Regions from separate parts of the Shewanella acanthi genome, predicted to be linked through region 3. Evidence: predicted binding sites of a transcription regulator. Region 3 holds the regulator's gene; each other region holds the start of a gene.

What was found. The regulator sigma-54, encoded in region 3, starts transcription at its own class of promoters, with help from an activator protein. The targets are predictions, from matches to a motif close to GTTGGCACGNNNNTNGNNT.
Region 1: K0H61_RS05445 (flagellar assembly protein FlgT) is a predicted target of sigma-54. The motif match lies at 4,181-4,199, and genes of this name have one in related genera.
Region 2: fliE (flagellar hook-basal body complex protein FliE) is a predicted target of sigma-54. The motif match lies at 2,574-2,592, and genes of this name have one in related genera.
Region 4: flhA (flagellar biosynthesis protein FlhA) is a predicted target of sigma-54. The motif match lies at 5,191-5,209, and genes of this name have one in related genera.

The regions. Positions count from the first base shown of each region.
Region 1 is NZ_CP080413.1:1,207,562-1,214,799, forward strand. Features, by position in the region: gene K0H61_RS05420 (replication endonuclease) at 1-867, opposite strand, end outside; gene K0H61_RS05425 (hypothetical protein) at 860-1,162, opposite strand; gene K0H61_RS05430 (helix-turn-helix domain-containing protein) at 1,394-1,582, opposite strand; gene K0H61_RS05435 (hypothetical protein) at 1,713-2,561, opposite strand; tRNA gene K0H61_RS05440 (tRNA-Arg) at 2,776-2,851, opposite strand; gene K0H61_RS05445 (flagellar assembly protein FlgT) at 2,907-4,073, opposite strand; gene K0H61_RS05450 (FlgO family outer membrane protein) at 4,410-5,042, shown strand; gene K0H61_RS05455 (LPP20 family lipoprotein) at 5,039-5,488, shown strand; gene K0H61_RS05460 (flagella synthesis protein FlgN) at 5,586-6,011, opposite strand; gene flgM (flagellar biosynthesis anti-sigma factor FlgM) at 6,014-6,340, opposite strand; gene flgA (flagellar basal body P-ring formation chaperone FlgA) at 6,416-7,123, opposite strand.
Region 2 is NZ_CP080413.1:1,236,109-1,243,346, forward strand. Features, by position in the region: gene K0H61_RS05575 (sensor histidine kinase) at 47-1,129, shown strand; gene K0H61_RS05580 (sigma-54-dependent transcriptional regulator) at 1,122-2,462, shown strand; gene fliE (flagellar hook-basal body complex protein FliE) at 2,647-2,985, shown strand; gene fliF (flagellar basal-body MS-ring/collar protein FliF) at 3,030-4,721, shown strand; gene fliG (flagellar motor switch protein FliG) at 4,714-5,760, shown strand; gene fliH (flagellar assembly protein FliH) at 5,747-6,691, shown strand; gene fliI (flagellar protein export ATPase FliI) at 6,660-7,238, shown strand, end outside.
Region 3 is NZ_CP080413.1:602,164-609,401, reverse strand. Features, by position in the region: gene lptC (LPS export ABC transporter periplasmic protein LptC) at 1-508, shown strand, start outside; gene lptA (lipopolysaccharide transport periplasmic protein LptA) at 495-1,037, shown strand; gene lptB (LPS export ABC transporter ATP-binding protein) at 1,040-1,771, shown strand; gene K0H61_RS02590 (RNA polymerase factor sigma-54) at 1,877-3,352, shown strand; gene hpf (ribosome hibernation promoting factor) at 3,381-3,668, shown strand; gene ptsN (PTS IIA-like nitrogen regulatory protein PtsN) at 3,671-4,114, shown strand; gene rapZ (RNase adapter RapZ) at 4,111-4,965, shown strand; gene K0H61_RS02570 (HPr family phosphocarrier protein) at 4,952-5,227, shown strand; gene mgtE (magnesium transporter) at 5,393-6,760, shown strand; gene K0H61_RS02560 (YiaD family glycine zipper/OmpA-like lipoprotein) at 6,849-7,238, opposite strand, start outside.
Region 4 is NZ_CP080413.1:1,250,205-1,257,442, reverse strand. Features, by position in the region: gene K0H61_RS05675 (RNA polymerase sigma factor FliA) at 42-755, opposite strand; gene K0H61_RS05670 (MinD/ParA family protein) at 748-1,629, opposite strand; gene flhF (flagellar biosynthesis GTPase FlhF) at 1,634-3,043, opposite strand; gene flhA (flagellar biosynthesis protein FlhA) at 3,055-5,154, opposite strand; gene flhB (flagellar biosynthesis protein FlhB) at 5,314-6,444, opposite strand; gene fliR (flagellar biosynthetic protein FliR) at 6,459-7,238, opposite strand, start outside.

The DNA of each region.
Region 1 (7,238 bases), 610 kb from region 3:
AGTGCGGTTAAGGTATTCTTGGGCATCGAGCGGAGTTGCGCCGCTCCATTTAGGATTTTCATCCCCTGTTATTGCAAATGAACGATGGTATTTTGATGGAGTAGTCATAGTTAAGAAGACTGCGCTGATACCTGCTTCTTTAGCATGATCTTCAAAGCCACGGCTACGAGCCATTAACTCAGCTTTGCGAATAGTGGGATTTGATACATTGCGTTTGGATAAATCGGCAAGGCTTGCACTGAATCCATGCTCATTAGTTGCAAAGGTGTTTTCTAAAAGCTGTTGGTTGTTCTTCCATTGGCTTTGAAAATTGCTCACCGTAATGTGACTGGCATAAATCCCTCTTCGCTTACTCACCAGATTGAGTAAGCGGGAAACTGTTTCAATACGTAGATTCTGCTGCCGTCTTAATTTACGTTTCCACCAAACTTCATCTTTTGCCCGAGCGAAAACACCTAGGACTTTAGCAAGCTCGATGTTATCGAGCGTATCGAGTTTGAGGTTGTTGATAATGGTCTGACTCAGTTTAGGCGGATTGATGCTGTAACAAGCCATGTAATGCATAAGCGTGTTGTAAGTAGTTAGTAATCCCTTACCTTCAATTTGAGTAGTAATTTGAATACAGCGGCGGGCATGTTGCTTGGCCTTTACATTAATATCTTGATTATCAATATTCACATTATAAAAATACTTATCCTTGCCCATGATCTCAGCGATTCGCTTTCTAGTGTGCAGCACGCTTAAGTTAGCTTCACGACGTGTCGGCAATTGGAGGTAGATGTGCATCATTGCTAAGCGGTGTGGAGTGGGCAGGCCATAGAGTTGTTTCTCTAGCCAATGTTTATCGTCAGCATGAACCTTAGGCATCAGTCTTTACCTCGCTGTTAGTCAGTAGTTGCTTACCTCGCTCGTTAAGCGTGAGCTTTTGCCAGCGAATACCCATTTCAAACGCGGTGGATTCAGTGAGTAGTCCTTCACGTTTTAATCTAAAGAGGGTGCGTTTTTGAAAGTGCCCGTTAAAGGTTGCAATACCGTCAACCTTGCCAAAGTCGCTGCAAATTTCTGAGCACAGGAAAAGGCTATTGCCCTTTGAAAGCCATTGGGCAAATTCCAGTTGTTCATCGGTGAGTTTGGGCATGGATAAAGTAGGGGAGGTCATCATTATTTAGCCTCCCCGTTATGTAACGAAAATACGTGTCCTTGGTCAGTGATTATTGCCATGTCCCCGTTAACGGTGTCGGGACTCGTTAACAGGTACAACTTTTCAATTTTGCGCTTTGTACCCGTTAACGGGTACATGGACTCGTTATGTAACCTAATGGATTTCACACTCTCGGATAGTGTGTGATCCATCATCGCTAGTTGAATGATGATGCAAAGCGTGGCTGAGTATTTAAAGAGTGTGATCATAAACCCTCCCGTTAACGAAGGATTCCACATCGCTTTGGCGGTACTTAACGCTGCGGCCTACTTTAACGAAGCGTAAAGGATAGCGGCCAGTACATCGCCAAACCGAAAGCGTGCCAATGGTGACGCCGAGAAATTCGGCGACCTCGGAAGGGGTGAGCAAGATATCGTTCATGGTAACTCCTGATTAAAGTGGATTTGTCAGGAGTTAGGTTAGGGAAGTGCTATTAGGATGTAAGTCTCGCTCGCAGGGAGAAACATACCTCTCGCAGTGAGAAATGTATTTCTCGCCGCGAGAGGTAAAATTATTTGTCTTTATCTGACGCCAACAGCCATTTGTAGAGACGATCGAATCCGTTGGTGTGCCACTCCAATGGTGAGCCTCTTTGCTCGGAGATTGCTGCGACTTGCGGGAGAAGCTGACGGGCTGCATGTCTGGCACTATGGAACTTACCCGCTTTGTAGAGTTTGACAGCATCAGCTTTAAGAGTTCGGTTGATAGCATGTTTGGAGTCATTGCCAGCTTTAGCTGCTTTCTTGACAGAATTACGTTTACCAATAGCTTCAAATAAGCCAGCTTTGATTTTTTGTAATGACCTGTTTTTACTTGAAAATAGGCTTACTGTTAATTCTTTTTTGAGTGTGTTTGCTGCCTTTTCAAGCCCTGCCATCTCACAGGATAGTGCTGCGTGAAGAATGTCTGCTTCACGTTCCTCCAGGAGGTGTAGTAAATCTTCGTAATGCTGAAACTGGTCATGCTCTTTAAATGCATCTGAAAGAGTTTTTGCGGATGTGAACTTTTCGAGTAATCGAGAGTTTTTCTCCGGTGCCGCCAAAGGAAATTTGGTGGCGAAATCGAAGAATAAGTTAGCAACGTCTTCTGCTGTTAAATCAACCAAGTCAGAGATGTTGTCGATCACCGCGAGACGCTCAATAATCTCGTTATGGCTAAGGTTTTGACTATCTTCCGAGTTTGGCAAGAGTTTGTATACGTATGAGCCTAGCCAGTCATGGGACAAGGCAGTGATCAAAAACTCAGCAACAAATTGAAGTTTTGGGTTCTCGTCATTTTCCCAAACCTCCATTAGCTGTTCAGCCGTTCCTTGCATTTGGTATTCGGCAGCTTTCTTTAGAACGGCATCAATAGAATTCATGATGATAAAAACTTTGCTAGTTGTTCTGGATAACCAAAAACTAACGGAAATGAGCCTGAGAGTCCAGAAAACGGGTGAAATGCGTGAAAGCGGGATTTTTGAAAATGTTACGAAAAAAAATTCTAAAAAACGTCATTCCTATGGTGGCACATAGGCGGCACAGGATTTTTAATTTTTCGTAAGTTGTTGAATTTTATAGTAAAAAAGTGACTTATGGTCTCTCCACAGGGACTCGAACCCCGATCGGCCGCTTAGGAGGCGGCTGCTCTATCCTGTTGAGCTATGAAGAGACGTCAGTGATTATACTGGTTTTGTCTTTGATTAAAAGTCTCAAGATTTAGTTGCTTAAATCTTAATCGCTATATCGTTTATCTGTACATTGTAAACTGCATTCTGGTCCGTTAGCACGGCTGTTGCACTTTCTTCACTGACCTGTTCAATTTGTACCGTTGCTCGACTCTTACTGGCTACAGCGCGCATTTCATTGAGTCTATCGGGTAGGTTTTGCTGTAAAACCACTTGGAATTTATCGTTTACTCGTATTCCGTGTTTACGACCTAAATTTAGAATAATTCGGTCGCCTTGGCGACTGACCACTTGTCCTAGAAGGGGGCGGCAATTGAGGGTGCTATCTATATCCCGTGTCGCTTCCTGCATGATGAGACTAATATGACGGCCGTAGGCTGAGTTCCAAAAGCGATTACTATTTGGGGTGACAATGGCATTTTCTGCAAACTCCCAAGGTGCACTTGTGCTGTAGCTTTTGCTCCAAACTTCTTCTCCACTAATGCCATGGTAGAGGCTGAGTTTGAATTGAAATTGTCGATGTGGCGCTTCATCCCACCACCCCATAAAGGTTCGGGTGACAGGCTCGGTCGAGATATCAATAATCTGCGGCAGTAAAATGTATTGGCTATCGGTGATTTCACTGAGCCAGCTAGGAAGGCGATAACCTCGGATATCGACAAGCGCCTGGGTGATATCGAGCCGCTCTTTGGCGTGGATATGGCTAAAGCTGGTGGATGAGTAACCATCAATACTATTGCCGAGTTTCTCCGAAATCACTTCTTCAAATCCAGATAATTGGCCGTAGCGTAATTGTGCTCTGTCTTTAATTTGTGCTTGGGGAATAAGAATGGCCGCCTTTAGCTGACCCGCAGGGCACTGTTGCGTGGGATCGTCATTGAGGTCGAGTCTTAAGGACACATATATTCTATTGCCTTCAATCCGTTCACTCACTAACTGGATACTGATCGCCTGGGCATTGCGATTAATGGAAAAGTTATTTTGAGTGAGGTTGCCGTTAGTGGTTTGCTGCTCGCTGGAAATCTGGATGCCAGTATTGAGGGTTGCATAGCTCACGGCTTGATTGATGGCTTCTTCCCGCGCTTGGGTCACATTGCCATTGATAATAGTGGCATCACCGCTGGCATTCACCCACTCGGCTTTAGCGGGTATTGCAAATAGCGTAAGGCTCCCAATCATGAGCAAGGTGGTACTTATTTTGTTCATTAATAGAGTCCTTAACGAAAGTTACTACGCTCTGCCACGACAAAACTGTGTGACAGCCAAAAGTCAGGATCTGCCGATTTACTGACGTTATTTATTTAGCCGAGTTAAAGCAAATTCTGTGCCTGTTATTGAGCGGGTAATATTGCGGGTGACTACTGAGGTTTAAGGATACAGAATTGAGGTCGATAACAACTCTGCAGGGAGATAGCTGAGGTATTTCTCAACATGCGTCCTTTGCAAATACTCTTAACCTGGTCTGATAATTGCTAGCCATAAGACAAAGTGGCAAAGGTAATGGGTCATTTGTGACCGCATATAACCATTGAGGTAAGACTAATGCTCAAACGTGCATTAATTTATATGGCAATTTTAGTGTTGGCAGGTTGTGCTTCTGGCACAAAAGAGCCGCCAAAACCGAGCTTTGTTGACGGCAATGGATTGCCGCCGACGGCAGTTATCAATCATATATCACAGCGTATTACGACTGAGTTAACACAGCAAAATGATGCTTTGCGTCCTGATCAGCCTTTGGTTGTTCTAACGCCTGTACTAGTTGGGGACTTGAATAGTACCAACGCCTTTGCCCTGCAATTACAGCAGGGGTTAATGGCGTCACTGCATAGCTTTCAGTTCAATGTGGTGGATTTAAATTTAGGTGATGGCATAAGAGTGACTGAAGAAGGTGATTTTATTTTGACGCGCGAGTGGCAAAAGTTATCAACCAACCTGCCTGTCGACCATTTAGTCGTCTCGACAATGAGCCCAGCGACAAATGGCATGGCGATTAACACTCGTATTGTTACCATCAGTAACAATCGGGTGGTGTCGACCTCTCAGACCTTTATTACCCAAAAAGAACTTGGCAATTACCTGCAGCGTTCTGAGCAGGTGGTGTCCCACGATGGCATTTTATATCGTCAATCCGCACCGGGAATGAACGAAGTTCGCGTGTTAGGAGATAACAAATGAAACCCTTTTTTGTCTTAGTGGCCTTACTGATGCTGACTGCCTGTAGCAGCAAAGATAGATACGTTCAGTGGGAGGATGTGCCACCCCCAAGTTTTCCCAAACTGACGGCTATCGGCTATGCACCTTTAGCGACTCAGCCGGCAAAAGAACAATCACAACGGGTACTGATGGCGATGCAGGCTTCAAAAATTGTGGCTTACCGTGAGTTAGCCGAGCAGGTTTATGGCCAGAAAATTACCGCCAATAGTAGTGTGAGTGAATGGATGCTAACCGATGATAATGTAAAAGCCTCGGTGACGGGGATTATTCGTGGGGCTAGGGTCGTGAAAAGTTATCCTGCGGGTGATCATTATGTGACTGAGTTGGAGCTAGATTTCGCTCAAGTATGGCAGCTCTACCAACAGCAAAGCCGCCCACAGCGAATCAAAGAAGTTACTTATTTCTAGTGTGACATGAAATTTTCGCTCATTAAAAAGCCGCGTCGATGTCGCGGCTTTTTAATGGATTTCATATCGCTGATTTCAGTCAGTGGTATCCTGAACCTTAAGCTTTAATATCATTACCTAAGCTTGATATCGTCGACGTTTTGCCTTTTTCGTTATAGGTGAGACTCGTGGCATTTCGACTTGCCTGTAATGCTTGGGCAAAGCGATTAAGGCTTGCAATATTCATCTCGATAAGACTAGCATTTTGAGCATTTAACGCTTTGCATTCTGCTAGGGTTTGCTTGACCGTGGCCATTTTAGTGGCGAGGTCCTGCTGCTCTGTCAGTAACCCAATCTCGGGATGCTGAGCAATGAACTCGTCGTTTGCTTTAAGCGTTTTTAAACAATCGGATTTTTCGGCAGCAAGGGACAATAGCAAATCGGCGTTTTGGTCTACCAAAGCGCCTTTTTCGTTGACGATGATTTGCTTAAGTACATCCAAATGGGCTTGTTGTTTGTCGACCAGTTCAGCAATGGGCGTCATAGTTACTCGTTATTAAGATCGTTTAATTCAGCTTCAAAGCTGGCGATATTGGCTGCCAATTTTTCAGGATCAATTTTGTAGCGACCCTCAGCAATCGCTTGCTTAATCTCTGCGACTTTTTTCTGATCGACTTCAGGAAGACTGGCCATTTTCGTCTGAGCACCTTGTAACTGCTGAGCTTGAGCCGTAATGACAACAGAGTCACTTTTTTGTGGAGTCGATTTAGCCGATACCTGAGTAGATACCTCGCTTTCGCTATTTTTCTTAGCGGTATTTGAACGAACTTGCGAAGTCGTTGTTGTATTTAATTTGCTAATATCAATTGCCATGTGAGGCTCCAGCGTCGTGTATACGGGATTTCTTAACTGGGGTATCGGCCGCTTCCTGAAAAGCTTTAGCGAATTTTACATTCTTACTTCAACTTCGCCAATGGCCGTCACTATAGCATCCAGCTCTTTGTTTGACTTGCTATTTTTGACTCTTATTTGGTCACCGACATTGCCATCCTGCAGCGCCTCCCCCAAAGTTTTTAAGGTAAAATTATTTGAGCGAACATAAATCGATACCGAATCATTCTTACACACAAAACACAGGTTATTCGCAAAAATCGGGGTGTTTTTGGCGACTCGGCGTTTAACTCTAACCCCAGATAATTGGGATGTGTCGTTAAATTGCAGTCCGCGCAGCGTGTTTTGGTCGACATAGCGGATTTCAACTTGGTTTGGGGAGATGAGTTCACCCGGTGCAAGGGTTTCACTGGCTACGACCACGGGAAATAGGATCTCGACCCTAACAGACATAAAGATTTGCCAAGGGTAGCTGAGGTCGGGAGTCTCGCAACTGACTTTTAAGGTATTGTTACGACTAATTTCTCGCTGTGATGCCAATTCAACTTTAATGGGTGTTGAGCACTGAGAAGGTAGTGTTCTTGCATCTAAATTTTGCGGTAGGATTTCAACCTTGGCATTTTCTGGTACCGAAATTTTTTCATTAACAAGGGCTTTAGCTAATTCGCTGATGGTCGATACGCTGGGCACTATGGGTTCCGCCTTGGCTAAAGGAGAGACAAGGAACGCAAGGGGGATAAAAAAAATGCCAAAATTTACTTTCATAATGAATACACTAGCTTGTAACGCCAGATTGCACCTATACTTTTATCAAATTCGAAGCTGATGATTGTGTGAAAATTGGATCTGTATGTCAGAAGATTGACTCAGTTTCGATTAC
Region 2 (7,238 bases), 630 kb from region 3:
AAATCTGCAAACACTCCGTCAGAAGCAATTTTTTGACGGAGTGTCTATGTCAGCGCATCCACTAACGCAAACCGAATCGTTTACCCCAAGCAATAAACGATGGAACCAAATGCGTGAAGCCGCCAATATGTCCAATCGTATGGAACATATTCTGCAGGCTATGCCCTCTGGCGTAGTGATTTTGAACGGTGATGGCATTGTCACCGACGCAAATCCCGTCGCAGTCGAACTCCTAGAGCAATCTTTATGCGGTACCCGCTGGATTGATGTGATCCATTCGGCTTTCGCGCCGCAGGACGACGACGGTCATGAAGTTTCCCTTCGTAATGGTCGCAGGGTGAAACTTGCCATTACACCGTTGACACCTGAACCGGGTCAGCTGATTGTGCTGACCGATTTGACCGAAACCCGTCTGCTTCAACAGAATATCTCCCACCTGCAGCGTTTATCTGCCCTTGGGAAAATGGTGGCAACCCTTGCCCATCAAGTTCGTACGCCTTTATCTGCGGCGCTGCTCTATGCCGCAAACCTTGCCAGTACTAAATTATCCGACTCTGCTAAGGCTAAATTTCAACAAAAGCTGGTGGATAGACTTAATGAACTCGAGCGTCAGGTTAACGATATGCTTCTGATGGCTAAGGGGCGTCAGGATGAGATGGGCGAAGTTGTCACCTTGAGCGAGGTATTAAGCCAAGTCATGGCTAACTGCGAGCCCATTGCCGCTAAGCAAGGTAAATCCTTGACCGTGATTCATCAGGCAAATCAGCCGCTGCTTGCCAATGTCAATGCCTTAAGCTCTGCGATAAACAACTTGGTGATCAACAGCCTCGAGGCGGGAGCCAGTCAGATCCATATTGTTACCAGTGATGTAGGCGAGCATGTGCAGCTGAGGGTGATAGATAACGGCAAGGGGCTTGATGCTAAGATGCAGAAAAAAGTCCTTGAACCCTTTTTTACTACTAAGCCACAGGGAACAGGATTAGGTCTTGCCGTGGTGCAATCCGTAGTACGCAATCATGGCGGCCAATTACAGTTAACTTGTACTCCGCAGCAGGGCTGCACAGTACTGCTAACGTTCCCAAAGGCTAAATCGGCTCGCCCTCTGCCATTGGAGAACAGCCATGTCTGAAGCCAGAATTTTACTCGTCGAAGACGATGCATCACTAAGGGAAGCGCTGCTCGATACCTTGATGCTTGCTCACTACGATTGCGTCGATGTTGCCTCGGGCGAAGAAGGCATTATCGCCCTTAAACAGCAGCAATTCGATATGGTGATCAGCGATGTGCAAATGGAGGGAATTGGCGGTCTTGGGCTGTTAAATTATCTTCAGCAGCACCATCCCAAAATTCCTGTGCTGTTGATGACGGCCTATGCCACCATCGGCAGTGCTGTGAACGCCATTAAGCTTGGCGCCGTGGATTATTTGGCTAAACCCTTTGCTCCAGAGGTGTTATTAAACCAAGTACTGCGTTATTTACCCATAAAATCAAATGGCGATAGTCCCGTTGTTGCCGACGAGAAGAGCCGATCGCTTTTGTCATTAGCGCAGCGTGTTGCCGCATCCGATGCATCCGTGATGATCTTAGGTCCTAGTGGCTCGGGTAAAGAAGTTCTGGCGCGGTATATTCATCAAAATAGCAGTCGTGCAGACCAAGCTTTCGTGGCGATTAACTGCGCAGCAATTCCTGAAAACATGCTAGAGGCAACTCTTTTTGGCTATGAAAAGGGGGCTTTTACGGGGGCCTACCAAGCTTGCCCTGGCAAATTTGAGCAGGCCCAAGGTGGAACCCTCTTACTCGATGAAATCTCTGAGATGGATTTAGGACTGCAGGCCAAACTGCTACGGGTATTACAGGAACGTGAAGTTGAGCGATTAGGTGGTCGTAAAACCATAAAGCTCGACGTCAGAGTACTTGCGACGTCTAACCGTGATTTAAAGGCCGTAGTGGCAGCGGGGCAATTTAGGGAAGATCTCTATTATCGAATCAATGTTTTCCCGCTTACTTGGCCTGCGCTAAATCAACGCCCAGCGGATATCTTGCCGCTGGCGCGCCATTTACTTGCTAAACATGCTAAGTCGCTCAATATAGTGGATGTGCCTGAGTTTGATGAACTTGCATGTCGTCGTCTGTTAAGTCATCGCTGGCCAGGAAACGTGCGTGAGCTCGATAATGTGGTACAGCGGGCACTTATCCTACGCTCAGGGGGAAATATCAGTGCTAATGATATCATTCTCGACGCCCAAGATGTGCCTCTCTCATCTGAGTCGGTAGAGCAGGCTAATGAACCTGAAGGTTTAGGCGAAGAGTTAAAGGCCCAGGAGCATGTCATTATTTTAGAAACTTTGGCCCAATGCCATGGAAGTCGAAAATTGGTGGCCGAAAAGTTAGGTATAAGTGCAAGAACCCTAAGATACAAAATGGCAAGAATGCGTGATATAGGCATCCAAGTGCCCAGTTAAGTTTACCCCATTCAAATTCTCCCTTTAGCCTACGCAGCGAAGGCGTCATTTCATTAGTGAAATGGCGCCTATTTTTCTTCGCACGGCTTAGTTTTAAATGGTTAAGTACAACTTGGCCATCATTTTGCATATCCCTATTATCAGGTTAGATATATCGTCAATAACTCGACGATGGGAGCACAGTATGCAAATCGGCGCAAATTCATTACTGCAAGAAATGCAGTCACTTAAAGGGGAAATTACCCCCTCATTGGGCATAGCGCCCAATAATCTAGTGCAGCAGGTGAATAACACTGCGGGATCCGATTTTGGCCAGTTACTTTCCCAAGCCATCGGTAATGTGAGCGGTCTGCAAAATACTTCCTCCAATCTAGCTACGCGCTTAGAGCTTGGTGATACCACCGTAAGCCTGTCTGATACCGTGATTGCACGTGAGAAGGCCAGTGTTGCCTTTGAAGCCACGGTGCAAGTGCGTAATAAGCTCGTTGAAGCTTATAAAGAAATCATGAGTATGCCGGTTTAGGCCCATCTTTAACCCATCAGTAGGTACGAATCGTGAGCACAGAAATGATTGTCGGGTCTAATAGCAATCTGGCCGACCAAGGGGTGGGGCAGGAGAATAAATCTGGCGTTTTCGGCGGAATCGGCGGCGTTGATATGATGCGCCAAGTCACTATGGTATTAGCCCTAGCGATATGTTTGGCCGTGGCTATCTTTGTGATGATTTGGGCACAAGAGCCTGAATACCGTCCATTGGGTAAAATGGATACCCAAGAGATGGTGCAAGTTCTTGATGTTTTAGATAAAAATAAGATCAAATACGAAATCAATGTCGATGTCGTCAAGGTACCAGAAGATAAGTATCAAGAAGTTAAAATGATGCTTAGCCGCGCAGGTGTTGATACAGCGGCTTCCAGTAATAAGGATTTTTTGAGCCAAGATAGTGGTTTTGGCGTTAGCCAACGTATGGAGCAGGCACGACTCAAGCACAGCCAAGAGGAAAACCTAGCCCGTGCCATCGAGCAATTACAAAGCGTGAGCCGTGCTAAGGTGATTCTGGCGTTGCCAAAAGAAAATGTGTTTGCCCGCAATGCCTCCCAACCTAGCGCGACTGTTGTTATCAACACTCGACGTGGTGGTTTAGGTCAAGGTGAAGTCGATGCGATTGTAGATATCGTTGCGTCGGCCGTTCAAGGCTTAGAGCCTTCTCGTGTGACAGTAACAGACTCGAATGGACGTCTGCTTAACTCAGGCAGTCAGGATGGCGTTTCTGCAAGAGCCCGCCGCGAACTTGAGTTAGTACAGCAAAAAGAATCGGAATACCGTACCAAGATTGAATCCATACTGACGCCCATTTTAGGTCCAGATAATTTTACCTCTCAAGTCGATGTCAGTATGGACTTCACCGCCGTAGAACAAACGGCAAAACGTTTTAACCCGGATTTACCTTCGCTACGGAGCGAAATGACGGTTGAAAACTACTCATCTAATGGCAGCAGTGGCGGCATCCCTGGTGCGTTAACCAATCAACCGCCAATGGAATCAAATATTCCACAGGAAGCGACGGGTTCATCGCAATCGAGTGTGAGTTCAGTGGGTAATGCCCACAGTGAAGCAACGCGCAATTTTGAGCTCGACACTACCATCAGCCATACCCGTCAGCAGGTAGGAACGGTTCGCAGGATAAGCGTTTCGGTCGCCGTTGACTTTAAGGCTGGCGCGGCCGGTGAAAATGGTCAAGTGGCTCGTGTTGCCCGTACCGAGCAGGAGTTAACCAATATTCGTCGTCTACTTGAAGGCGCAGTCGGCTTTAGCGCTCAGCGTGGTGACGTGCTTGAAGTCGTTACTGTGCCTTTTATGGATCAACTAATTGATGAGTTGCCAGCCCCTGAAATGTGGGAGCAACCTTGGTTCTGGCGCGCGGTTAAACTTGGTGTCGGTGCCTTGGTGATTCTGGTGCTCATCATCTTTGTGGTACGCCCAATGCTGAAACGTTTGATCTATCCAGATAGTGTCAACATGCCCGAGGATACCGGATTAGGTAATGAGTTGGCCGAGATTGAAGATCAATACGCAGCCGATACCCTAGGGATGCTCAACACTAAGGATGCCGAATACAGTTATGCCGATGATGGTTCGATTCTTATCCCTAATCTGCATAAAGATGATGATATGATAAAAGCTATCCGCGCGCTCGTGGCCAATGAGCCTGAGCTTTCTACCCAAGTCGTGAAAAATTGGTTACAAGACAATGGCTGAGAATAAATCAAAGGAAAATGAAGGCGGTTCAAGCGCCAGCATAAAGGAAATGAGCGGCATTGAGAAAACGGCCATTTTACTCTTAAGTCTGAGTGAAGCCGATGCGGCATCGATTCTTAAACACCTTGAGCCAAAGCAGGTACAAAAGGTGGGGATGGCGATGGCGGCCATGGCCGACTTTGGGCAGGAGAAAGTAGTTAGCGTCCATAAGCAGTTTCTCGATGATATTCAGAAATTTTCCGCCATCGGTTTTAACAGTGAAGAGTTCGTCCGTAAGGCATTGACGGCTGCCTTAGGGGAAGATAAAGCCGGTAATCTGATTGAACAAATCATTATGGGCAGCGGCGCTAAAGGCCTAGATTCCCTCAAGTGGATGGACGCAAGACAAGTGGCGACTATCATCCAAAACGAGCATCCTCAAATTCAAACCATTGTGTTGTCTTATTTGGAGCCTGATCAAGCCGCAGAAATTTTTGGGCAATTCCCTGAAAATACCCGCCTCGACTTGATGATGCGTATTGCTAATCTCGAAGAAGTTCAGCCTGCCGCGTTGCAAGAACTGAACGACATTATGGAGAAACAATTCGCCGGCCAAGGTGGTGCCCAAGCTGCGAAGATGGGCGGTCTAAAAGCCGCTGCCAACATCATGAACTACCTCGATACCGGAATCGAAAGCCAGCTAATGGAAACCATGCGCGAGACCGACGAGGAAATGGCGCAACAAATCCAAGACCTGATGTTTGTGTTTGAGAACCTGATTGACGTCGACGACCGCGGCATCCAAGTGCTACTTCGTGAAGTTCAGCAGGATGTGTTGCTTAAAGCATTAAAAGGCACTGACGATCAGCTCAAAGACAAAATTCTGGGTAATATGTCAAAACGTGCGGCAGAGCTGCTGCGTGATGACTTAGAAGCCATGGGGCCCATTCGCATTAGTGAAGTGGAAATTGCCCAAAAAGAAATCCTTTCAATCGCCCGTCGTTTAAGCGACAGTGGTGAAATCATGTTAGGTGGCAGCGGTGGCGATGAGTTCCTCTAATTCGAGCGACAACAAAATGACGCCAAGTGCGGATGATGCTGTGGAATTTAGCCATTGGGCGCTGCCCGATGTGACTGAATTACCAGATGAATCCGTATCAAATCTATTTGGTCGCAGGACCGCGCAGCAAGCAAAGCCTGAAACGGTTGAAACCGTTGCGCCGCCAACTCTTGCCGAAATCGAAGATATTCGCGCTCAAGCCGAGGAAGAGGGCTTTAACGAAGGTAAAAATGCGGGTTTTGCCCAAGGCGTTGAGCAGGGCAGGCTCGAAGGCTTAGCGCAAGGTCATACAGAAGGCTTCAGCCAAGGACATGAGCAGGGGTTAGAAGCAGGGCTGAACGATGCTAAACAATTGGTTAGCCGTTTTGAAGGGCTGCTCAGCCAATTTGAAAAACCACTGCAATTACTCGATGGCGATATTGAACACGCATTAATGACGCTCACCATGGCGCTGGCAAAATCCGTTATCGGCCATGAACTCAAAACGCATCCCGAGCAAATTCTCTCTGCGCTGCGTTTAGGGGTAGAGTCACTGCCAATCAAAGAGCAAAGCGTGAGTATTCGTTTGCATCCCGATGATGTCAGCTTGGTCGAGACACTCTATTCGAGTACCCAGCTCAACCGCAATCAATGGATATTAGAAAGTGACCCCTCGTTAACGCCTGGCGATTGCATTATTAACAGTCAGCGTTCGCTGGTGGATTTAACCCTAAATTCCCGCATCGAAGCGGTATTTGAAACGCTTCGTGCCCAGCAATCCCACCTCACACAGCAACAGCATCTTCGTCAAGAAGCCTTAGATAAGGAAAATGCGGCTAAGATGCAGAAAATCCAAAGCGAACAGGCTGAGGGTGACTTCGAGTCTCAGAGTACATCGGCGCAGAGCGCCGGAGAGCAAAATGCAAAATCGTCGCCACCAACTGCTGAGTAGACTCAACCATTACACCGATAAGGTGCCACCTTTTCGCGCTGTGGCCAGTGGGCAATTGGTGCGAGTGGTTGGTTTGACGCTCGAAGCCAGTGGTTGCCGTGCACCCGTTGGTAGCTTGTGCTCTATTGAGACTATGGCGGGGGATTTGATTGCCGAGGTTGTTGGTTTTGACGATGAACTGTTATATCTGATGCCAATCGAAGAACTGCGCGGTGTGTTGCCAGGCGCCCGAGTGGTGCCGCTCGGCGAGCAAGCGGGGCTCAATGTTGGTTTATCGTTATTAGGTCGCGTGCTCGATGGCAATGGTGTTCCTCTCGATGGGTTAGGGGCGCTACCGAGCGATCAACAGGCGTCGCGCCACAGTACGGCCATAAATCCCCTCGCTAGGCGTGCCATTACCGAACCCTTAGATGTGGGGGTTCGCGCTATTAATGCCATGCTTACCGTAGGTAAGGGGCAGCGGATGGGGCTTTTTGCAGGCTCTGGCGTGGGTAAGAGTGTGCTGCTAGGTATGATGACCCGTGGCACAACAGCAGACATTATCGTT
Region 3 (7,238 bases):
TTATTGGCAAGTGCAGCAAAAACGTGGCGACGACACTGATACATCCTTGAATAATGGCGATAGACCCGATTACATTATCGACGATTTGCGTAGCATCGAATTTAATGAGCAGGGTCAGGTGAATAGCCGAGTCAGCGCCCAGCACATGGAGCACTTCGAGCAGAAAAACCAAACGGACTTTGTTCGCCCTGTATACCTTGTGTACCCCGATAAGGGTCAAGCACAATGGCAAATTCAAGCCGATAATGGCCGCTTGTTAAAGGATACGGGTAAGGTTGCATTAGAAAATAATGTTATTATCGAGGCCATCAGCCCCGGTGAGCCAATACAAACGTTGTCGACCAGTTTTTTAGAGCTCGATCTTAACACTATGATTATGACCTCTGACCGTATCATCTACGTCAAAGGCAAAGATTTTAATATTCAGGGGCAAGGCCTTTACGCGGATCTAAACGCGCAGGAAGTGCAATTGACCAGTCAGGTAGTTGGAACCTATGAAGCAAAATAACATATTACTTGCCAGCCTAATGCTAATGACCAGCATGGGCGCCTTTGCCAAAGTTGGTGATTTGCAGCAAGAGGTCAAGATTAAGGCTGTCAGCCAAACTGCAGATATCAAAAATAACCAAATCATCTTCTACGGTCCTGTTGAAGTGACCCAGGGCTCGATCAAGATCCAAGCCAATGAGCTGCGTGCTTTCTCAGCAGAGGGCGACAACAGCAAAATTTTAGTCGCCACGGGTAACCCTGCAACCTATAGCCAAATCCTCGATGATGGCCGCCCTGCATCTGCCAGTGCAAAAGAAATTCGCTACGAAATGGCTTCACGCACTCTAACACTAAAAGGTCAAGCAACCCTCGATCAAGCTGGTAGCCAAGTGACAGGTAACCTGATTCGTTACAACATCACCCAGCAAAAACTGATTGCAGAGAGTACCGGCAATGGTGACGATCGGGTAATAACGATTATTCAGCCCGAAAATTATCAGGAAGATCTTAAAAATCCTCCCGCTGACAAACCTGTTAAACAGGACTGACAATGACCCAAATTACCTTAAAAGCCCAAAATCTGGCCAAAAGCTATAAGAGTCGTCAGGTCGTTAAAGATGTCAGCCTCACGGTAAAAACTGGGCAAGTAGTCGGGCTCCTCGGCCCAAATGGCGCTGGCAAAACCACCACTTTCTACATGGTTGTCGGTCTGGTCAAAAGCGATAAGGGCAGTATCTTTATCGATAACGATGACTTAACCGCCGATCCTATGCATTTACGGGCCCGTAAAGGGATTGGTTATCTGCCACAGGAAGCCAGTATTTTCCGTAAGCTCACCGTGCACGACAACATCATGGCGGTGCTGCAAACCCGCAAAGAACTCAATAACGAGCAACGGATTGAAGAGCTAGAACATCTTTTGGAAGAATTCCACATTACCCATATTCGTGACAGCCAAGGCATGTCACTGTCGGGTGGTGAACGCCGCCGGGTAGAAATTGCCCGCGCCCTTGCCGCAAATCCTAAGTTTATTCTGCTCGATGAACCCTTTGCCGGGGTTGACCCAATTTCGGTTATCGACATCAAGAAGATCATTGAACAGCTCAAAAGTCGTGGGCTTGGAGTGCTGATCACCGACCACAACGTGCGCGAAACCTTAGACGTGTGTGAGCATGCCTATATCGTGAGTCACGGAAACCTGATCGCAGAGGGGACACCCGCAGAGATCTTAAACAATCAGCAAGTTAGGGCTGTGTACTTAGGTGAACAATTCAGGCTATAGTTACTAAAACAGAGCCAAACTCCTTGAATTTTAGGTCTCTTGACTCAATCAAAAAGATAACAAGTAACCTAAATTCAAAATTATAACGTAGGGATCAGCGGTAGCATGAAAGCGTCACTCCAGCTCAAACTGGGTCAACAGTTAACAATGACGCCACAACTACAACAGGCAATTCGCCTGTTACAATTGTCGTCATTGGAATTGCAGCAAGAGATCCAGCAAGCCTTAGACTCAAATCCTCTTCTCGAGCTGGAAGAGGAGCAATTTGACGCATCGAGTGACCGCAATCAGGCCATCGCCGATACTGATTTCAGCGAAGCCAGCGCCCTTCCACCCGAGCAGGATAATTCTGCCGTCGATATCGCCGAATCCTTAACTAAGGATTCCATGCCCGACGAACTTCCCATAGATACGACTTGGGATGAAGTCTACACCGCCTCATCCAATGCCGGCCCTGGTGGCAGCCGAGAAGACGATATGCCCTTTCAAGGCGAAACCAGCGAAGGGCTTTACGAACACTTAGAGTGGCAAAAAAATCTCACCCCCTTCTCCGACACCGATATGGCAATTGCCACCGCAATCATCGATGCTATCGACGATCAGGGCTATCTGACCCAGAGCACCGAAGAGATTCTCGAGGCCATGGGTAATCCGGATATCGAACTCGATGAAGTCGAAGCGGTATTGAAGCGTATCCAACATTTCGATCCTCTCGGTGTCGCGGCAAGGGATTTAAGCGAGTGTCTGCTGATCCAATTATCTCACTTTTCGCCTGATACACCTCAACTAGATAACGCTCGCATGCTGATCAAGGAACACTTGGATCTGATCGCTGCCCGCGATTTTAGATTGTTGATGCGAAAGACCAAGCTTAAGGAAGATGATCTGCGCGATAGCATTGCCCTTATCCAAACCCTTAACCCTCGTCCTGGTTTATTAATCACCCCAATAGATGAAGAATACGTTGTACCCGATGTCTCAGTGTCGAAGAAAAATGGTCGTTGGGTCGTCGAGCTCAATCCGGATTGCATGCCAAAAATCAATGTTAATCAACAGTATGCAGCAATGGCTCGCAGCAGTAAAAATCAATCTGATAGTCAGTTTATCCGTGGTCATCTGCAGGAAGCCAAGTGGTTTATTAAGAGTCTAGAGAGTCGTAACGACACTCTTCTTAAGGTGGCAAATTGCATTGTGCAGTATCAGCAAGGTTTCTTCGAATACGGTGAAGAAGCCATGAAGCCTATGGTTCTGAACGATATTGCCGAAGCCGTTGAAATGCACGAGTCGACCATTTCACGGGTGACTACCCAAAAGTATATGCATACCCCAAAGGGACTTTTTGAACTAAAATATTTCTTCTCAAGCCACGTCGGCACCGACGATGGCGGTGAGTGTTCATCCACAGCAATCAGAGCTTTTATTAAGAAACTGGTTGCGGCGGAAAATCAGAAGAAGCCTCTGAGCGATAGCAAGATGGCACAACTTCTGGCCGAACAGGGAATTAACGTCGCCCGAAGAACGATTGCGAAGTATCGAGAAGCGATGCTGATCCCCCCATCCAACCAGCGTAAAAGTTTATAACCTACAGTGGATATCGGAGGACGTTTCTATGCAAATTAACCTGAGTGGACACCATGTCGAGATAACAGAATCTTTACGGGCATATGTAGAGGAAAAGTTTTCAAAACTTGAACGTCATTTCGAACAGATCAATAATGTGCACGTTGTACTCAATGTTGAGAAAATGCAACAAATCGCCGAAGCAAGGATCAATCTCACCGGTGGTGAAGTCTTCGCGACTTCAGAGCATGCGGACATGTATGCTGCCATAGACGTCCTGATAGACAAGCTTGATCGTCAGGTTATTAAACACAAAGAGAAGTTAACAAAACACTAACAATGGAACTTCGTACCATACTGCGGCCGGAATGCACAACCTGCGCCACTCCGGGCAGTAAGAAAAAGGTACTGGAACTCATCAGCGACTTAGCCGCTGCCCAGTACCCAACCCTCTCATCTCAAGAGATATTCGAAAGCCTAGTGGCACGCGAAAAGATGGGGAGCACAGGTATAGGTAACGGTATCGCCATTCCACATGGCAGATTAACCGATATAGCACAACCCATAGCAATACTCGTTAAATGTGAGGAACCGATAGCTTTTGACGCTATCGACAAGCAACCGGTTGATATTTTATTTGCACTGCTTGTGCCTGCTGAACAGTGTCAGCAGCACTTAAGTACCCTGTCATCGATGGCCGAGCGCCTGAGCGACAAACAGGTTTTGAAGCAATTACGCAAAACCCATGATGAAACGGAACTCTATCAGGTAATCACTGGATGAAACTGGTTATAGTGTCTGGGCGCTCTGGCTCAGGAAAATCTGTCGCACTAAGGGTGCTCGAAGATCTCGGCTATTACTGCGTCGATAATCTTCCATTACCCTTAATCGGCAGTTTACTTGGGCAGCTCAAGGGCAGTAACGATCTCGTCGCCATCAGTGTCGACGTGCGTAACTTGCCAGAGCAAGACAAAGAGTTGGAAAAACAACTCGCAAGTCTCGCCGATGGCACTGAACTTATCAGCTTCTTCCTCAATTCCAGCGATAAAGTCCTGCTCAAACGCTACAGCGAAACCCGGCGCTTGCACCCCTTGTCTAAGAGCCGCGTCTCACTGCAGGAAGCCATTAAGCTTGAAGGTAAATTGCTTGAGCCTTTATCGCAGCAGATGGATCACTACATAGATACCTCTAACTTGAATATCTATGAACTCAGCGATCAGGTTCGGCAAATTCTGCTCGGCAGTGTCGATAAAGAACTGGTGATCAATTTCGAATCATTTGGCTTTAAGCACGGCATGCCCACCGAAGCCGACTTTATGTTTGATGTGCGTTTTTTACCAAATCCCCACTGGGAAGCAGAACTTAGGCCATTAACGGGCTTAGACGAACCCGTGGCAGAGTTTTTAAATCGCCAACCCTTAGTCAATAAGTTTATTTGGCAGATTGAGAATCTACTCGAAACTTGGTTACCCCACCTTGAGCGCAATAACCGCAGCTATTTGACCATAGCCATTGGCTGTACGGGTGGACAACACCGATCTGTCTATATAGCTGAGCAACTGGCTAAACGCTTCAGTAACGGTAAACATCAAGTCAATGCACGCCATCGGGAACTGACTAATGCCAAAGCTTGAACGCCAAGTCACCATTTGCAATAAACTCGGCCTCCATGCCCGAGCCGCAACCAAATTAGTCGTGCTCGCCTCAGAGTTCGATGCCAGCATCACATTAATTCAAGGTGAGAAACAAGCCTCAGCCGCCAGTGTACTTGGTCTATTAATGCTCGAAACTGGCATGGGTAAAACCATCAAATTAATTGCCGAAGGCCCGGATGCCGAAGCTGCGCTCGATGCCATTTGCGCCTTAATCGACGCCAAGTTCGACGAAGCCTGCTAAGACTCCCCATCCAGATAACCTAACAGCCTATTTAATTTCAGTAAGTTAATTTCACTCTGTGATGTTTATAGCTCGACGCTTTCTTCACTGCTCAATTACAATATAAATAATCCTACGTCCTAATTTTCCCAACGCCATCACCTTGGCCGTCATTCTGGAGGACAAATGCCCGTAGAAGCCTCGGATAGTCTACAAGTCGGCCAACGCCTCGATCAGCTGAGCCAAGCGCTCAACAGTGGCATGTTTGTGCACGTGAGGCAGATGCTACAAAACATGGCCGCATCGGACATCGCCCTAATTTTAGAATCTACGCCCCCTAAAGCGCGTCAAGTGTTATCCCAGCTTATCGATCAGGAGCAGCTTGGCGATGTGTTAGATGAGCTTGGTGAAGAGCTCAAAGATCCGCTTATCCGTTCAATGAGTCCAGAGCGTGTCGCAAAGGCCACCGCCAGTATGGATACCGATGATCTTGCCTATATTCTCAGAAGCTTGCCGGACACTGTGTATAAGCAAGTATTGCAATCGATGAGTCTGCAAAATCGTCAGCGGGTTGAACAAGCCCTGTCCTACCCCGACGAGACAGCTGGCAGTTTAATGAATACTGACACAGTCACCCTAAGACCCGATGTCAATATTGATGTGGTTCTGCGTTATCTTCGACAACGCGGCAACTTGCCAGACACCACAGATACCCTCTATGTGGTGGATAAACACGACCGAGTACTTGGCGGGGTGAAACTTGCTGATCTGCTCACGTGCGATCCCAACACCCATATCAGCAGCATTATCGATACCGATATCGAAAGCATTCCCGTGGGCATGTCCGACAGTGAAGTGGCACAGCTGTTCGAGCGTCACGACTGGGTATCGGCGCCTGTTGTGGATAGTGAAGGCAAGTTGCTTGGAAGGATAACCATTGATGATGTGGTCGATGTTATCCGCGAAGATGCCGAGCATTCAATGATGGGGATGGCGGGGATGGATGACGATGAAGACACCTTCGCCCCCGTATTCAAAAGTACCTTTAGACGCTCACTGTGGCTGACCATCAACCTGTTTGCCGCACTGCTTGCATCTTCTGTCAGCAATATGTTTGAAGGCACCATAGAGCAGTTTGCAACTATTGCCATTCTAATGACGATAGTACCGAGTATGGGTGGAGTCGCTGGCAATCAAACCCTAGCGCTGGTTATCCGCGGTATTGCCCTTGGGCATATAGGCCAGAGTAATGCCCGCTGGCTCATCGGAAAGGAACTCGCTATTGGCTTTCTAAACGGCTTAATGTGGTCGATTTTAGTGTTTATCGCAGTCTTTATTTGGAAGCATGATATTGCACTCGCAAGCCTTATTGGTGGCGCTATGCTTATCAATATGACGGTAGCGGGCCTTGCTGGAGCCAGTATTCCGCTCATCCTAAAGCGCTTCAATGTTGACCCTGCACTCGCTGGCGGCATGGTACTGACCACGGTTACTGACGTGATAGGGCTATTTGCCTTCCTAGGCCTTGCAACCTTGTATCTAATGCACGGCTAGTCCGCTAACTCAAAATAAAAAGTCGCCAATTGGCGACTTTTTATTTACAAAACACGACGCCAACGAAGTTAGCGCTGTAGCAACGTCATTAAGAGGTTGGCGTTAATACGATTTCAACGCGGCGGTTTTGTGCACGGCCTTCCGCGGTGTTGTTAGAAGCGATTGGGCTTGCTTTACCCATGCCCCTTGTACTGACACGTGCTGATTCAACACCTTTAGTCGTCAGGTAGTTACCGACTTCACCGGCGCGCACCTGTGATAGGCGCAGGTTATAGGAGTCCGAACCACTGCTGTCGGTATAACCTAATACATTGAGTTGGGTCTTATTGTATTCCTTGGCCACCAGCGCAACAGAATTCAATACGTTTTTAGCGCCATCATTCAGCTCGGTTTGATCCACCGCAAAGGTCACTTCGTTTGGCATATTTAACACAATATTGTCGCCATCACGGGTCACACTCACGCCCGTTGATGCCAA
Region 4 (7,238 bases), 650 kb from region 3:
CTCCGGTGAGCTAACATTTTGAGCTCAAAGTAATAATTATATTATGTCCAGTGCTTGAGCTTGCCTTTGAGTCGCAACATGGCCTGACTTAATATCTGGCTGACACGGGACTCACTTACCTCAAGAATGGCGCCAATTTCTTTTAAATTCAATGCTTCATCGTAGTACAACGACAGAACTAGCGCATCTCTTTCAGGCAATAACTTAATTGCTTCCACCAGCGCGGTATGAAACTGGCTCTCAGCCAATTGCTCAAAGGTGCCATCGCCGACGTGATCCTCGGCGGTTAAGATATCCTCAGAAACGCCAAGATCTTCTATCCCTATGATTTTACCTACAGAAACATCATTGAGAATATGATGGTACTCCGCAAGCGTCATATCAAGTTTTTCGGCGATTTCTGTGTCCCGTGCATCACGACCGAGCACCTGCTCGAGCTCATCGATGGCTTGGGCAACGCGACGATTGTTACGATGGACAGAACGAGGTACCCAATCACCCCGACGGATTTCATCCAGCATCGCCCCGCGAATACGTATGCCGGCAAAAGTCTCAAACTTTGCACCTTTGCCGCCATCAAATTTCGACGATGCTTCTAAGAGGCCCATCATCCCAGCTTGCAGTAAATCATCGAGCTGCACTGAGGCGGGTAATCTGGCGAGCAAATGATGTGCAATTCTTTTAACCAACGGTGCATACTGTTCAACGATAGATGATTTATTGTTTAAACAAGTATACGCAGCGGCTTTATTCACTCGTTTTTTCCTCTTGCATATTTGGTCGCTGAACTAATCGCTCAACGAAAAATTCCAAATGTCCGCCGGGTTGTTGCGGCACAGGCCAGCTCATAATTTTATTTGCCAGTCCCTGATACGCAATCGCCGCTGGAGACTTAGGAAAAGCCTCGACGACTAATTTCTGCTTTCGCACAGATTTACGCAGATTTTCATCAAATGGAATGGTTGCGACAAGTTCAAGTGCGACATCTAAAAATCTGTCGGTCACTTTACTGAGTTTAGCAAATAATTCCATACCTTCGCGCAAACTGCGGACCATATTGGCGACAATTTTGAAGCGGAACACACCATGCTCACGGCTGAGAATTTTAATGAGTGCATAGGCGTCGGTAATTGAGGTAGGCTCGTCACACACCACGATGAGCACGTCCTGCGAGGCGCGTGAAAAACTGAGCACCATATCGGAAATACCCGCTGCGGTATCAACAATTAAAATGTCGAACTGGGTGCGCATTTCACTGAATGCACGAATTAGGCCTGCATGTTGCGCAGGGCTTAACTCCACCATCGCCTGAGTACCTGAGGTTGCTGGCACTATGCCAATCCCCTTAGGGCCACGGACGATAATATCGTCTAATTCCGCATCGCCAGACAATACGTGGGAGAGATTACGTTCAGCGCGGATCCCTAACATGACATCGACGTTTGCTAAGCCAAGGTCAGCATCAAGCACTAACACGCGCTTGCCCTTTTCGGCTAATGCCACAGCAGTATTGATGGATACACTGGTTTTACCCACGCCACCTTTACCACCCGTCACCGCGATTACTTTCACTTTTTCGTTATAGGGTTGATTCATCATACGTAAACCACTTGCTTGATCCAGGGTCATAACTCTACTCAAATGCACAGGTCAAATTATCTGACCACGCTGTGTCTTGTAATGCTTGTTGTTCGGTTCCATCTAATGCCGATAAAGCTTGTTCAGCTAACATAAAGGTATCGGCAACCTTCATATCCTCAGGCACACGCTGCCCATCGGTGACATAACTTAACGGCAGTCCACTTTGGATCAATACACTCAATGCGCCTGCAAGTGATACCGATTCATCGAGTTTAGTCAGTACCACACCAGATAGTGTAATGCGCTTAAAATGATTCACCGCATCCTGCAACACTCGGCGCTGCCCTGTTGCTGACAGTACCAGATAACTCCGGATAGGTATTCTGCTATTTGCAGTTAAATTATCAAGTTGCTGATAAAGACGCATATCACGCTGCCCCATACCCGCGGTATCTATCAATACTAGCTTGCGATTTCTAAACTGATATAGGATCTGCTCTAATTCATTTAAATCATGAGCTTGTTTGACTGGACACCCCATAATCTTGCCGTAGGTCGCCAGCTGCTCATAGGCACCAATTCGGTAATGGTCGGTAGTGATCAAGGCAACTTGATCCGCGCCATGGTGCGCGGCAAAGCGAGCCGCTAATTTGGCAAGGGATGTGGTTTTACCCACACCAGTTGGGCCAACTAAGGCGACTACACCGCCCTGTTTTACAATATCATCACCTTGATTATCCAGCATATTAGCAAGACTTTGCGGCAGAGCGCGCACCAATTCCGCAGGCGTGTAATGCTGACTTAACGCCGCTAATTTTGCCGCGACCGCTGGGGAAAATTCGGCTTCTAACAGTTTGGATTCGAGCATTGCGCCCACGGGGTCGATTCGCTTCTTATGCTCTGACATCAAAGATGACACTTGGTGAGTCAGTAGATTACGTAAAGATGCTAACTCATCACGCATCGCTTCGATTTCGGCACTTTGTTTATGACTGCTCTGTGGTTTATGACTGCTTTGTGATTTGTTATCAAAACCAGATGCCATTTCACGGCGGTCAACCTTAGGTGCAGCTGGCGCTTCTAGGCTCTTAGCCCATGAAGGTAATTCTTCATCTTGCTGTTTATAGGATAATTGCTGATTTAAGCGACTTTGTTGTTTTTCCAGCAGTGCCAGCAAAGAATCCGCTGGTGCAGAAGGCTTAACACGACTCTCCGCTTTAATTGGGGCTTTCATAGGAGCTGCGCCTAGTGAAACTAAATCATCACTGACATCGTCCATAAAGGTTGGGGCATTATTGGTGGTTGCCTTAGCTTTAGGTTCGTCATAATCAACCGCCGCAACGATTTCGATGCCGCCGTTGACTTTTTTATTCGACATGATGACTGCATCTGAGCCGAGTGTATCTTTCACTTGAGCCAGTGCAGCACGCATATCTTTGGCAAAAAAACGTTTAATCTTCACTTATGCGTCCTCTACTGGCCGACGGCAGATACAATACGTATTTGTTTTTCGTCGGGGATTTCTTGATAAGAAATCACTCTAAGGTTCGGAATAGTATATTTAACGAAGCGAGACAGAGTCGCACGTAACATACCAGAAGTCAGCAAGATGGCGGGTTGACCAACCATTTCTTGCTTTTGCGCCGCAGAAGCTAGCGATTGCTGCATGCGCTCCGCAAGACCGGGTTCGATATTTGGCCCCTCGCCGCCGGTTGCTTGCATTGACTGATGCAACATCTGTTCCAACTCTGGCGCCAAAGTAATGACGGGAATTTCCAATTCTGGGCCGGAGATTTCTTGAACTATCATGCGTTTCAATGCGATACGCACTGCTGCGGTCAACACTTCGGTGTCGGTACTCTTAGTGCCGTATTCTAACAAAGTTTGCACTATGGTACGCAAGTCTCTAACCGAAACTCCTTCATTTAATAGGTTTTGCATCACTTTTACGACGCTACCCAGTGGCATCACATCGGGGATAAAGCCATCCACCAATTTAGGAGAATGCCTTGCAAGCATATCCATCAGTTGTTGCACTTCTTCATAACCAAGGAGTTTGGCCGCATTGTTGGTGAGCAGCTGACTGATATGCGTTGCCACGACAGTCGCCGCATCCACTACTGTATAACCTAGGGTTTGGGCGTGCTCACGTAGCTCAGGCGCAATCCACACCGCTTCAAGGCCAAACGCAGGGTCACGGGTTTCGATGCCATCAAGCTTGCCATACACTTGGCCAGGGTTGATTGCCAGCTCGCAGTCGTGGCGAATATCGGCCTCTCCCACAACCACGCCCATTAACGAAATCCGGTAGGCATTAGGGGATAAATCCAGATTGTCGCGAATATGCACTGCAGGTACTAGGAAGCCCAGTTCCTGCGAGAGTTTTTTACGCACGCCTTTAATACGGCTCAGTAGCTCACCACCTTGGCCTTTATCGACAAGCGGAATGAGGCGGTAGCCAACTTCAAGGCCAATGGTATCAACGTGGTGAACATCATCCCAACTAAGCTCTTTTGGCTCTCTATCCTGTCTTTCGGCAGGTCCAGATTTCACTTGCTCTAACGCTTTTGTACGCTTGGTTTCATTACGTTTAAACACGAAATAAGCGGCACCAGCCGTTACAGCCGCAAAACTTAAAAACGCAATATGCGGCATACCTGGCACTATACCCATCACAAACAACAGGCCGGCGGCAATACTCAGGGACTTATGACTGTCAAACATCTGACTGATCAGCATCTGCCCCATATCACCAGACTCATTCTGACGGGTTACCATCAAGGCCGCAGCGATGGATAACAGCAACCCCGGAATTTGAGCGACTAAGCCATCACCAATCGTTAACAGCGTATAAATTTCAACGGCTTGAGTAAAAGTCAGTCCATGTTGGACAATACCAATAATGAAACCACCGAGGATGTTAATCAGCAAAATCATGATCCCAGCAATGGCATCACCTTTTACGAATTTTGACGCACCGTCCATCGCGCCGTAAAAGTCCGCTTCACGGGTCACTTCGGCGCGGCGAGCACGGGCCTGATCCTGATTGATAATCCCAGCGTTGAGATCGGCGTCAATCGCCATTTGCTTACCGGGCATCGCATCTAAAGTAAAGCGAGCACTTACCTCGGCGATACGACCAGCGCCCTTAGTCACCACGGCAAAGTTGATAATAATCAGAATGATGAAGACGACTAGACCTACGGCATAATTACCGCCAATCACCACAGAGCCGAAGGCCTCAATCACCTTACCCGCCGCATCGCCACCATTATGACCTTCGAGTAATACGACGCGGGTCGAGGCGACGTTAAGTGCAAGTCTAAGCAAGGTTGCTACAAGCAACACAGTAGGGAAGGCGGCAAAATCTAAAGGTCTATCGGTATAAATCGCCACCAGCAAGACAATCAGCGCCAGTGCGATGTTAAATGAAAAGAGGACGTCGAGTAGAAATGGCGGGATGGGCAAAACAATCATAGCCAGTGCGGCGAGCACTAGCATAGGTGTACCTATGCCCTTGAAAGAACTCAATTTCAACTGCTTTACTTGGCCAAGGGAGGCTTTAACATCCATTCACTCATACCTAAACTTTGACGTATAGCAGCTTAAAAGCAAAAATCACGCCAATTAAATGAGTACAAGAGAATGCAAATATCACGGGGGAAGTTGGTTGCGACTTACTCAAGGCGAGAAGTTATAAACGCGCGTGCTGGAGTTGCCTACATTCACAAATTAGTATTTCAGCTCATCGGGGATTGGCTGATTTACCGGAATAGGTATCGGCTTACGGCCACGCCCTTTTTGATACTGACGCAGCTGGAATACATAGGCGAGCACCTGTGCAACCGCAGTAAAGAGCCCTTCTGGAATTTGTTGGTCAAGCTTTGTGGTATGGTAAATCGCCCGCGCAAGCGGTGGCGCGGAAACAATCGCAATATTGTGTGCCCTAGCGACTTCACGGATTTTAAAGGCGACGTCATCCACACCTTTGGCGACGACAAAGGGCGCTGCAGAGCGTTTTACATCGTATTTCACTGCCACAGCATAATGCTCGGGGTTAACCACAATGACATCGGCATTAGGCACTTCAGCCATCATTCGCCGCTGGGCAAGTTCACGCTGCATTTGACGAATACGGCCCTTAACCTCTGGCTTGCCTTCGGTATCCTTGTATTCGTCCTTCACTTCCTGCTTGGTCATTTTAAGCTGTTTATTGTGATTCCATATTTGAAATGGCACATCAATCACCACAATCAGCAGCACAGACGAACACAACAAAATAAACATCCACACCAATAAATCTAAAGCGTGATACACGTTGCCCGGCAGATGATCGGTGGATAACAGCAAAATATCGTTGAAATAAAAACTGAGGAGTAAATATGCCGCAATCGCAACCACTGAAAATTTAGCGATCCCCTTAGTCAATTCAACTAAAGCCTGCACGCCAAACATTCGCTTAAAACCTGCGATAGGGCTCATTTTACTCGCCTTAGGTAACATGGCCTGAGTAGAGAAATTCATTCCCCCAAGGGCAATATTCCCCATAAAGGCCACCACTACGATGAGCAGCATAATTTTGAGGATCGGCCAGATGATTTCACCACCAACGAGCCCCCAAACTTTAAACATTTGATTGGTATCGAAGATTTCAGCGCGATCCATAGTAAAAACGCGCTCAAAAATCCGAGACAGCGCGGTTGCAAGCCCAGGCCCTAACATATAAAAGCCTACGGCTGCCGAGAGTAATACTGTTGCCGTACCTAATTCTTTAGAGCGTGCAACCTGCCCCTTTTCCCGCGCCTGCTCGAGGCGCCTCCCGGTGGGTTCCTCACTGCGTTCGCCACTACTTTCTTCAGCCATTACGCACTCCTACCTTACAAAATGCCATCGGCTTGACACTGAAGCCCTAGCACATCACACAGCAAAAGCTGTGCCGAAGACCATACTTCTTCAAAATGCGCCATGACGGGAGTTAAGGTTAGCCAGAGGATTAACAACCCACCAATCATAGTGATAGGAAAACCAATAGAGAAAATATTGAGTTGTGGCGCGGCCCTTGTCATGACACCAAAGGATAAATTCACCAGTAATAGGGCTATAATCGCGGATATCGACATGGTTAGTGCAGCGCCGAACATATACGAGCCCCAATCGGCAAGGGCGCGATAACTAGTGAGTGTTAACCCTTGATTCGAAATGGGTATGGTATCAAAACTCGCCACCAACATTCGAATTAATAGCAAATGGCCATCGACAGCTAGAAATATCAGCGTTGCTAACAATAGGAAGAAATTACCAATCACAGGAGTCTGCTGGCCTGAGCCTGGGTCAACCATGGAGGCAAAGCCCAAGCTTGTCTGCATACCAATAATTTGACCTGTTAATACAAAGGTTTGCATCACCATTTGCGTTACAAACCCCATCGCTACACCGATGATAATTTGCTGCGCGGTGATAAATACCGCGCTTAAGCTAAATAACTCAGCGTCTTTCACGGGGGGGAGTACGGGGGCAATTGCAAAAGTAATGGCCATCGCCAGTAACAGCCTGACCCTCGCGGGTGTGGTTGTTGCCCCAAAGACCACCATGACCATCAACATGCTCGCCACGCGAAATAAAGGCCACATGTAGGAGGCAATGGTCTGCATCAAGGT